Linked DNA regions of Actinacidiphila yeochonensis CN732. The protein of the gene in region 1 binds, or shares a complex with, the protein of each later gene. Links are inferred from orthologs where the notes say so. Each region holds a gene or a part of one and is shown in the gene's direction. Other genes may lie near its edges.

What was found. The genes of interacting proteins can lie anywhere in the genome.
Region 2: the proteins of secY (region 1) and secA are in contact, whole or in part, in a crystal structure (PDB 3DIN), measured with the Thermotoga maritima proteins. The link is inferred for Actinacidiphila yeochonensis CN732 from one-to-one orthologs. Residues at the interface, in WP_004081795.1 of Thermotoga maritima: Glu108, Gly109, Glu110, Glu111, Ala236, Glu237, Arg238, Arg239, Ile240, Thr241, Ile242, Gln243, Tyr244, Ala245, Arg246, Arg247, Val248, Thr249, Gly250, Arg251, Arg252, Val253, Tyr254, Gly256, Ala257, Ser258, Thr259, Tyr260, Leu261, Pro262; in WP_004082002.1 of Thermotoga maritima: Glu261, Ala262, Arg263, Lys300, Ala301, Arg302, Thr303, Ile304, Ile305, Leu323, Tyr324, Asp325, Pro326, Val329, Ser330, Tyr333, Ile336, Lys340, Phe345, Val349, Glu363, Phe364, Tyr374, Ser375, Gly376, Gly377, Glu393, Ile395, Thr482, Ser483.

What each region holds. Positions count from the first base shown.
Region 1 is NZ_JQNR01000005.1:1,948,510-1,953,099, forward strand. Bases 837-3,743 are described here. They hold secY (preprotein translocase subunit SecY), read left to right. Parts: upstream 837-1,585; coding sequence 1,586-2,902; downstream 2,903-3,743. Other genes in these bases: rpmD (50S ribosomal protein L30), read left to right, coding at 837-935; rplO (50S ribosomal protein L15), read left to right, coding at 938-1,390; BS72_RS20255 (adenylate kinase), read left to right, coding at 2,902-3,573; map (type I methionyl aminopeptidase), read left to right, coding at 3,697-3,743. Outside these bases: rplR (50S ribosomal protein L18), read left to right, coding at 1-74; rpsE (30S ribosomal protein S5), read left to right, coding at 151-753; more of rpmD, read left to right, coding at 753-836; more of map, read left to right, coding at 3,744-4,533. UniProt on the Escherichia coli protein: The central subunit of the protein translocation channel SecYEG. Consists of two halves formed by TMs 1-5 and 6-10.
Region 2 is NZ_JQNR01000003.1:1,266,989-1,272,016, reverse strand. Bases 1,102-4,446 are described here. They hold secA (preprotein translocase subunit SecA), read left to right. Parts: upstream 1,102-1,429; coding sequence 1,430-4,246; downstream 4,247-4,446. Other genes in these bases: BS72_RS32030 (Rv3235 family protein), read right to left, coding at 4,328-4,446; BS72_RS06855 (GNAT family N-acetyltransferase), read right to left, coding at 1,102-1,219. Outside these bases: BS72_RS06860 (winged helix-turn-helix domain-containing protein), read right to left, coding at 1-361; more of BS72_RS06855, read right to left, coding at 623-1,101; more of BS72_RS32030, read right to left, coding at 4,447-4,897. UniProt on the Escherichia coli protein: Required for protein export, interacts with the SecYEG preprotein conducting channel.

The sequences.
Region 1 (4,590 bases):
GCGGCGGCAACCAGTACGCGGGGCGCATCGCCGCCCTGGCGGACGCCGCCCGTGAGGCCGGCCTGAAGTTCTGAGCCGCCCGTCGCAGCAGCGGCTTGACGCCGCTGCGTAGCTAGCGGAAAACGCGTTCAACAGGGAGAGGTAATTCCAATGGCTGGACCCCAGCGCCGCGGAAGCGGTGCCGGTGGCGAGCGACGGGACCGCAAGGACCGGCGGGACGGCGGCCAGCAGGCCGAGAAGACCGCCTACGTCGAGCGGGTCGTCGCGATCAACCGCGTCGCCAAGGTTGTCAAGGGTGGCCGCCGCTTCAGCTTCACCGCGCTGGTCGTGGTGGGCGACGGCGACGGCACCGTCGGTGTCGGCTACGGCAAGGCCAAGGAGGTGCCGGCCGCCATCGCCAAGGGTGTTGAGGAGGCCAAGAAGCACTTCTTCAAGGTCCCCCGTATCCAGGGCACCATCCCGCACCCGATCCAGGGTGAGAAGGCCGCGGGCGTCGTGCTGCTCAAGCCGGCTTCGCCCGGTACCGGTGTTATCGCCGGTGGCCCGGTGCGTGCCGTGCTGGAGTGCGCGGGCATCCACGACGTGCTGTCCAAGAGCCTCGGCTCGGACAACGCGATCAACATCGTGCACGCCACCGTGGCCGCGCTCCAGGGGCTTCAGCGCCCCGAGGAGATCGCCGCCCGCCGTGGCCTGCCGATCGAGGACGTGGCGCCCGCCGCGCTGCTGCGCGCCCGGGCCGGGGTTGGTGTGTGATGGCGCGTCTCAAGGTCACGCAGACCAAGTCCTACATCGGCAGCAAGCAGAACCACCGTGACACCCTGCGTTCGCTCGGCCTGAAGCGGCTGAACGACGTCGTGGTCAAGGAGGACCGCCCGGAGATCCGCGGCATGGTCCACACCGTCCGCCACCTCGTCACGGTTGAGGAGGTCGACTGATCATGGGCGACAACCCGATCAAGGTCCACAACCTCCGTCCGGCCCCCGGCGCCAAGACCGCCAAGACCCGTGTTGGTCGTGGTGAGGCGTCGAAGGGCAAGACGGCCGGTCGTGGTACGAAGGGCACCAAGGCCCGGTACCAGGTTCCGGAGCGCTTCGAGGGTGGGCAGATGCCGCTGCACATGCGGCTGCCCAAGCTCAAGGGCTTCAAGAACCCCTTCCGCACCGAGTACCAGGTCGTGAACCTGGACAAGATCGCGGCCCTCTACCCCGAGGGTGGCGAGGTGACCGTGGCCGACCTGGTCGCCAAGGGCGCCGTGCGGAAGAACCAGCTCGTCAAGGTGCTCGGCACCGGCGAGGTCTCGGTGGCGCTGCAGGTGACCGTTGACGCGGTCTCCGGCTCCGCCCGCGAGAAGATCACCGCCGCCGGCGGTACCGTCACCGAGCTCGTCTGAGCCCGTTGCACCACCCGACCGGGGGCGCCCAGAAACTCCTGGGCGTTCCCGGTCGTTCGTTTCTGTGAATTATCACTGGGCGATGGGTCATTCCTACCGGGGCCGCCACGCCGGTAAGGTGACTCGGGCCCGTATCCGTCAGATCTTCAAACGTGACCGTCCTTCCGCCGTGGCGCGGGGGGTGCAGGAGGCACCGTGCTCACCGCGTTCGCCCGGGCGTTCAGGACGCCCGACCTGCGCAAGAAGCTGCTGTTCACGCTCAGTATCGTGGTGGTCTACCGGCTGGGCGCGCACGTACCGGTGCCCGGAATCGACTTCAGTGTCGTCAACGCGTGTGTCCAGCAGACGAAGGGCAACAACAGCCTCTTCGGCCTGGTCAACATGTTCAGTGGCGGCGCGCTCCTCCAGCTGACGATCTTCGCGCTGGGGATCATGCCGTACATCACGGCGAGCATCATCCTCCAGCTGCTGACGGTGGTGATCCCGCGTCTGGAAGCCCTGAAGAAGGAGGGCCAGGCGGGCACCACCAAGATCACGCAGTACACGCGGTACCTCACCGTGGCCCTGGCGGTGCTCCAGGGCACCGGCCTGGTGGCGACGGCCCGCTCCGGCAACCTCTTCTCGACCTGTACCCAGGGCAACGACATCGTCCCGAACCAGTCGATCTTCACCACGGTCACCATGGTCACCTGCATGACGGCCGGCACCGTGATGATCATGTGGCTCGGTGAGCTCATCACCGACCGCGGTATCGGCAACGGCATGTCGATCCTGATGTTCGTCTCCATCGCGGCCGGCTTCCCCGGCTCCCTGTGGGGCATCAAGGTCGCCGGCCACATCGCGGGCGGCTGGGTCGAGTTCCTGGCGGTCATCGCCATCGGCCTGGCGATGGTCGGCCTGGTGGTCTTCGTCGAGCAGGCGCAGCGCCGCATCCCGGTCCAGTACGCGAAGCGGATGATCGGCCGCCGCTCCTACGGCGGCACCTCGACGTACATCCCGCTCAAGGTGAACCAGGCCGGTGTCATCCCGGTCATCTTCGCCTCGTCGCTGCTCTACATCCCGGCGCTGGTCGTCCAGTTCTCCGGGTCGACGGCCGGCTGGGCGCAGTGGATCAGCCGCAACTTCACCAAGGGCGACCACCCCGCCTACATGGCGGCGTACTTCCTGCTGATCGTCTTCTTCGCCTTCTTCTACGTCGCGATCTCCTTCAACCCCGAGGAAGTCTCCGACAACATGAAGAAGTATGGTGGGTTCATCCCGGGTATCCGGGCTGGTCGCCCCACCGCTGAGTACCTGAGTTACGTGCTCAACCGCATCACGTGGCCGGGTTCGCTGTACCTGGGTCTCATCGCCCTCGTGCCGACGGTCGCGATCGCGATCTTCAACGGGAGCAACGGCAACTTCCCGCTGGGCGGTACCAGCATCCTCATCATCGTCGGTGTGGGTCTGGAGACCGTGAAGCAGATCGAGAGCCAGCTCCAGCAGCGTAATTACGAAGGGTTCCTCCGCTGATGCGAATCGTCCTGGTCGGCCCGCCGGGCGCAGGCAAGGGGACGCAGGCCGCGTTCCTCGCCAAGAACCTCTCGATCCCGCACATCTCCACGGGCGACCTGTTCCGCGCCAACATCAGCCAGGGCACCGAGCTGGGCAAGCAGGCCAAGGCGTACATGGACGCCGGGAACCTGGTGCCCGACGAGGTCACCATCGGGATGGCCGAGGACCGGCTGGAGCAGGCGGACGCGGCCAACGGGTTCCTGCTCGACGGCTTCCCGCGCAACGAGGCCCAGGCCCGCGCGCTGGACGTGTACCTGGCGGGGCACGGCATCGGTCTGGACGGCGTGCTCGACCTGGAGGTCCCCGAGGACGAGGTGGTCAAGCGCATCGCGGGCCGCCGGGTGTGCCGCAACGACAGCGCGCACGTCTTCCACGTCGACTACAAGAAGCCGGCCGTCGAGGACGTCTGCGACGAGTGCGGCGGCGAGCTCTACCGCCGTGACGACGACGCTCCGGACAAGGTGCGCAACCGGCTTGAGGTCTACCACCGTGAGACCGAGCCGATCATCGACTACTACAAGCAGCAGGGCCTGGTGGTCACGATCTCCGCGCTCGGCGCGGTGGCCGAGGTCACCGAGCGCGCCATGACGGCCCTGCGGGCCGGCGGCGAGCAGCGGCGCAGCGCGTAGCGCGCGCGGCAGGACCCAGAGCGTAAACGCGGGACAGGTTCCCGATACGGCCGTGGCGCCCCGGTGGGCGCCACGGCCGTATGGTTGCAGCAAGGACAGCAGGCAGGAAGGGCGTCAGCCGTGATGCTGGAGATCAAGACCCCCGAGCAGATCGCCACGATGCGCAGGGCCGGGCTGGTGGTCGCCGCCATCCACGAGGCGACCCGGGCCGCCGCGGTGCCGGGTGCCAGCACGAAGGACCTCGACGAGGTCGCCGCGAAGGTGATCGCCGACCACGGGGCCAAGCCGAACTTCCTCGGCTACGGCGGCTTCCCCGCCAGCATCTGCACCTCGGTGAACGACGTGGTCGTGCACGGCATCCCCGACCGGCAGACGATCCTCAAGGACGGCGACATCATCGCCGTCGACTGCGGGGCCATCGTCGACGGCTGGCACGGCGACGCCGCCTACACCACCCTGGTCGGCACCGGGCACGACCCGGAGCTGGCCGAGCTCAGCCGGGTCACCGAGGAGTCCATGTGGGCCGGCATCGCCGCGTTCCGCAAGGGCAGCCGGCTGGACGACATCTCGCAGGCCATCGAGTCCTACATCCGCCGCCAGCCCCGTCCGGCCGCCGGGAAGTACGGCATCGTCGAGGGCTACGGCGGCCACGGCATCGGCACCGCCATGCACATGGACCCGCACCTGCTGAACTACGTCACCAAGAAGCGCGGCCGCGGCGTCAAGCTGGTGCCGGGGCTGTGCCTGGCCATCGAGCCGATGGTGACCCTGGGCACCCCGCACACCCACGTCCTTGAGGACGAGTGGACGGTCAAGTCCGACGACGGCTCCTGGTCCGCGCACTGGGAGCACACCGTCGCCCTCACCGAGCAGGGCCCCCTCGTCCTGACCGCCCCCGACGGCGGCCGCGCGAAGCTCGCCGAGATGGGCGTCACGGCGGCGCCGGACCCGCTCGCGTAAGTACGGCTCCTCGTCGGCCACCCCTGGTGCCTCGCTCTCCGGGGGCGGCCGTCGACG
Region 2 (5,028 bases), on another replicon or contig:
TGAGCATGTGCCACCGGTGACCCCGGGCACGCCGGGACCTGCGCCGGAAGGCGAAGTGCGGCCACTCCTCGACCGGCAGCACACAGGCCGCGTGCGACCAGTACTCGAAGGCGCTCGCACCGCTCCAGTACGCCTCTTCGACCGCCTCCCGGCCGACCGCGCCCAGCCGCGCGTACGGCACCAGTTCGTGCGACCGGGCCAGCACCGAGATCGTGTCGAGCTGGACCGCGCCGAGCGAGCGGAGCACCCCGCGCACCCCCGCCTTCCGGTCGGGCGCCCCGAGCAGGCCCTGCGCCCGCAGGGCGATCCTGCGGGCCTCGTCTGCGGACAGGGACACGGCGGGCTGAGGCAGCGCTGTCATGGCGGACACCCTAGAACCGGCCACTGACAATCCGGCCGGGCTGACCTCGGGGCCGTCTCCGGGCCGGACCTCCGGGCCTGACTGCCGGGCCCTTCGCGGCCCGAGCGACTCCGCACGCGCCCCGATGCCGCGCGCGTCACCCGGGTCACGGGTCACCCCGCTCGTCCCACCGCGTCACCCGCGGAACCGCCGCCGCGGAACGCCGCCGAGCCCCTCCGCCCCGCTGGTCGCTCCGGTCGTCCCGGTCGTCCCACCGTCCGTTCACCGTCCGTGCGGACCCGGATGCGGCAGGTACGCCGTCCCGGAGGCGCGCCCCCAGTCGGAGGGGAGCAGCGAGCCGCTCCACGCGTCGCGCCGGGTCCCCTCGTGGACGATCTTCGCTCGCACCACGCCCTCCATCACGAAGCCGATCCGCAGCGCCACCGCGCGCGAGCCCTCGTTGCCGGCCTCGGCGAACCACTCCAGGCGCTCCACGCCCAGCTCGTCGAAGGCCCAGGCGCACACCGCGCGCCCCGCCTCCGCGGTCAGGCCCCGGCCGCGCCACTCCTTGGCCGTCCAGTAGCCCAGTTCCGCCTGCCGCTGCGCGGCGTCCAGGTGCTGGAGCCGTACCAGCCCCATCGAGCCGACCAGCGCGCCGTCCGGCGTGAAGAGGCCGAAGTTGTACACGGTGTCGTCGCGCCACCCCGCAGGGCACCGCTCGGAGACGAAGTCCTCCGCCATCTCACGGGTGTACGGATGGGGAACGGAGGTCCAGCGCGGGATGTCCGGGTCCTGGCAGGCAAGGTGCACCGCGTCGGCGTCCTGGGGGCCCAGCGGGCGCAGGACCAGGCGCGCGGTGGTCAGTGTCGGCGGCTTCAATGGCGTACCTTTCGGATGGCGGGCCGGAGCTGACCGCCGAGTATCGCCGAGCCGCTTGCACCGGGAAAACCGTTTTGCCGCCGCCGGGCCTCCCGGCCTCCCAGTGTCCTCGCTTACGATGGCCGGTGCAGCAGGGCCAGGCAGTCAGGACCCGCGCTGTGCCCCGCGCGGCAGTCGCGTGCAGGCCCGACCGGCAAGGAGTCATCCTACGTGTCCGTCATCAGCAAGATCATGCGTGCAGGTGAAGGCAAGATCCTGCGCAAGCTGCAAAAAGTCGCGGACCAGGTCAATTCCATCGAAGAGGACTTCGTCGACCTCTCCGATGCCGAGCTGCGGGCGCTCACCGACGAGTACAAGCAGCGCTTCCAGGACGGCGAGTCGCTCGACGACCTGATGCCGGAGGCATTCGCCACCGTCCGCGAGGCGGCGAAGCGGGTGCTGGGCCAGCGCCACTACGACGTGCAGATCATGGGCGGTGCCGCGCTCCACCTGGGGTATGTCGCCGAGATGCGCACCGGCGAGGGCAAGACCCTGGTCGGCACGCTGCCGGCGTACCTGAACGCCATCTCCGGCAAGGGCGTCCACCTGATCACGGTCAACGACTACCTGGCGCAGCGCGACTCGGAGTGGATGGGCCGGGTGCACAAGTTCCTCGGCCTCGAAGTCGGCTGCATCCTCGCCAACATGTCGCCGGCCGAGCGCCGTGTCCAGTACGGCTTCGACATCACCTACGGCACCAACAACGAGTTCGGCTTCGACTACCTGCGCGACAACATGGCGTGGTCGAAGGACGAGCTGGTGCAGCGCGGCCACAACTTCGCGATCGTCGACGAGGTCGACTCGATCCTCGTCGACGAGGCCCGCACCCCGCTGATCATCTCGGGCCCCGCCGACCAGGCCACCAAGTGGTACAGCGACTTCGCGCGCCTGGTGCAGCGGCTCGACCGCGGTGAGGCCGGCTCCCTGGGCAAGGAGGAGACGGGCGACTACGACGTCGACGAGAAGAAGCGCACCGTCGCCATCCACGAGTCCGGTGTCGCCAAGGTCGAGGACTGGCTGGGCATCGACAACCTCTACGAGTCGGTCAACACCCCGCTGGTGAGCTACCTCAACAACGCCATCAAGGCCAAGGAGCTCTACAAGAACGACAAGGACTACGTCGTCATGGACGGCGAGGTCATGATCGTCGACGAGCACACCGGCCGTATCCTCGCCGGCCGCCGCTACAACGAGGGCATGCACCAGGCGATCGAGGCCAAGGAGGGGGTGGACATCAAGGACGAGAACCAGACCCTGGCCACCATCACCCTCCAGAACTTCTTCCGCCTCTACTCCAAGCTCTCCGGTATGACCGGTACGGCCATGACCGAGGCCGCGGAGTTCCACCAGATCTACAAGCTCGGCGTGGTGCCGATCCCGACGCACCGCGACGTGGCGCGGGAGGACAAGCCCGACCTCATCTACCGCACGGAGGAGGCGAAGTTCGCCGCCGTCGTGGACGACATCGTGGAGAAGCACGAGAAGGGCCAGCCGGTCCTGGTCGGCACGGTGTCCGTGGAGAAGTCCGAGTACCTGTCGGCGCAGCTGTCCAAGCGCGGCGTCCCGCACGAGGTGCTCAACGCCAAGCAGCACGACCGGGAGGCGACCATCGTCGCCCAGGCCGGCCGCAAGGGCGCGGTCACCGTCGCCACCAACATGGCCGGCCGCGGTACCGACATCAAGCTCGGCGGCAACCCCGACGACCTCGCCGAGGCGGAGCTGCGCCAGCGCGGCCTGGACCCGGTGGAGCACGCCGAGGAGTGGGCGGCGGCCCTGCCCGGGGCCCTGGAGCGGGCCGAGGAGGCCGTCAAGGCCGAGTTCGAAGAGGTCAAGGAGCTCGGCGGGCTGTACGTGCTGGGCACCGAGCGGCACGAGTCGCGCCGGATCGACAACCAGCTGCGCGGCCGCTCCGGCCGTCAGGGCGACCCGGGCGAGTCCCGCTTCTACCTCTCCCTCGGCGACGACCTCATGCGGCTGTTCAAGGCGCAGATGGTCGAGCGGGTGATGTCCATGGCCAACGTGCCCGACGACGTGCCGATCGAGAACAAGATGGTCACCCGCGCCATCGCCTCCGCCCAGTCGCAGGTCGAGCAGCAGAACTTCGAGATCCGCAAGGACGTCCTGAAGTACGACGAGGTGCTCAACCGGCAGCGCGAGGTCATCTACGGCGAGCGCCGCCGCGTCCTGGAGGGCGAGGACCTCCAGGAGCAGGTCCAGCACTTCATGAACGACACCATCGACGCCTACGTGGACGCCGAGACCCGCGAGGGCTTCGCCGAGGACTGGGACCTGGACCGGCTGTGGGGCGCCTTCAAGCAGCTCTACCCGGCCAAGGTCACCATCGCGGAGGTGGAGGAGGCGGCCGGCGACCGGGCCGGCATCACCGCCGAGTTCATCTCCGAGTCGGTCAAGGACGACATCCACGAGCAGTACTCCGAGCGGGAGAACCAGCTCGGCGAGGAGATCATGCGCGAGCTGGAGCGGCGCGTGGTGCTGTCGGTGCTGGACCGCAGGTGGCGTGAGCACCTGTACGAGATGGACTACCTGCACGAGGGCATCGGCCTGCGTGCCATGGCGCAGCGCGACCCGCTGGTCGAGTACCAGCGCGAGGGCTACGACATGTTCACGGCCATGATGGAGGGCATCAAGGAGGAGTCCGTCGGCTACCTGTTCAACCTGGAGGTCCAGGTGGAGCAGCAGGTCGAGGAGGTGCCGGTGGCCGAGGACGCGGCGGCCGAGGACGCGGCGACCGAGGCTCCGTCGCTGGTCAAGCAGCCGGAGATCCGGGCCAAGGGCCTGGAGGCGCCGAAGCGCGCGGACCGGCTGCACTTCTCCGCGCCGACGGTCGACGGCGAGGGCGGCGTCGTGGAGGGCGAGTTCGAGGAGGCCGGCGTGGCCGGCGGCTCGGGCGGCTCCGACGACGCGGACGGCACCACCCGCGCGGAGCGCCGCCGGGCCGCCAAGGGTGGTCGGCGCCGCAAGAAGTAGCCGGGCGCGCGGCGCGGCACCGGCCGCGCGGCGGGATGACGGGTCTGTGGCCGTCCGCCGGGCCGTCCCTCAGGGGGCGGCTCAGCGGGCGGCCACGTCCGTGCAGTGCCAGCGCCGGCTGCCGTAGCCGGGTGTGTGGCCGCTGCCGGGCTCCAGCCGGAAGGCGACGGCCCGCACCAGGTCCTCGTCCAGGGCCACCACCGCGGCGACCTCCAGCGCCCCGCTGTACGTCGTGACGGCCCGGCAGCGCAGCACGTACGGGGTGCGGCCCCGGGCCAGGTCCCGCCAGTCGGCCCGGTCCGCGTGCAGCTGCCACAGCCGCTGGTACGCCTCCCCGCGCACCCGGCCCGCCAGCGTGGTCAGCGGGCGCCGTCCGGTCAGGACGTCGAGCAGCTGCTGGGCGAACCACAGGTGCGGCGGCAGCGCGCCCGCCCGCCCGCGGGGCTGACCTGCCGAGGGGCGCCGGGAGTCCGCACGGCCGGGTGGGGCGGTGCCGGCGGGGCCGGCGGACGGCGCCTGCCGGGCCTGGCGGACCGGTCCCAGGGGACGCCCCTCCTGGGCCGGGCGGGCTGCCGGAGACGGTGCGCGGCCGACGGTTCGGACGGTGGTCTGGGCGGGCGCCGCCGGGCGGCGGGGCGGAGTGGTCTGCACGGGTCGACCCCCAAGCTCGTCTGCTGGTTCGTGGGGCCGGTTGTACGGGCGGCCTGGCAGCGGCGGCAAAGGGCCGGCAGGGCCGTTCGGGGGGTCACCCGGATTCACCCTTGAACATGGGGGCACACGTA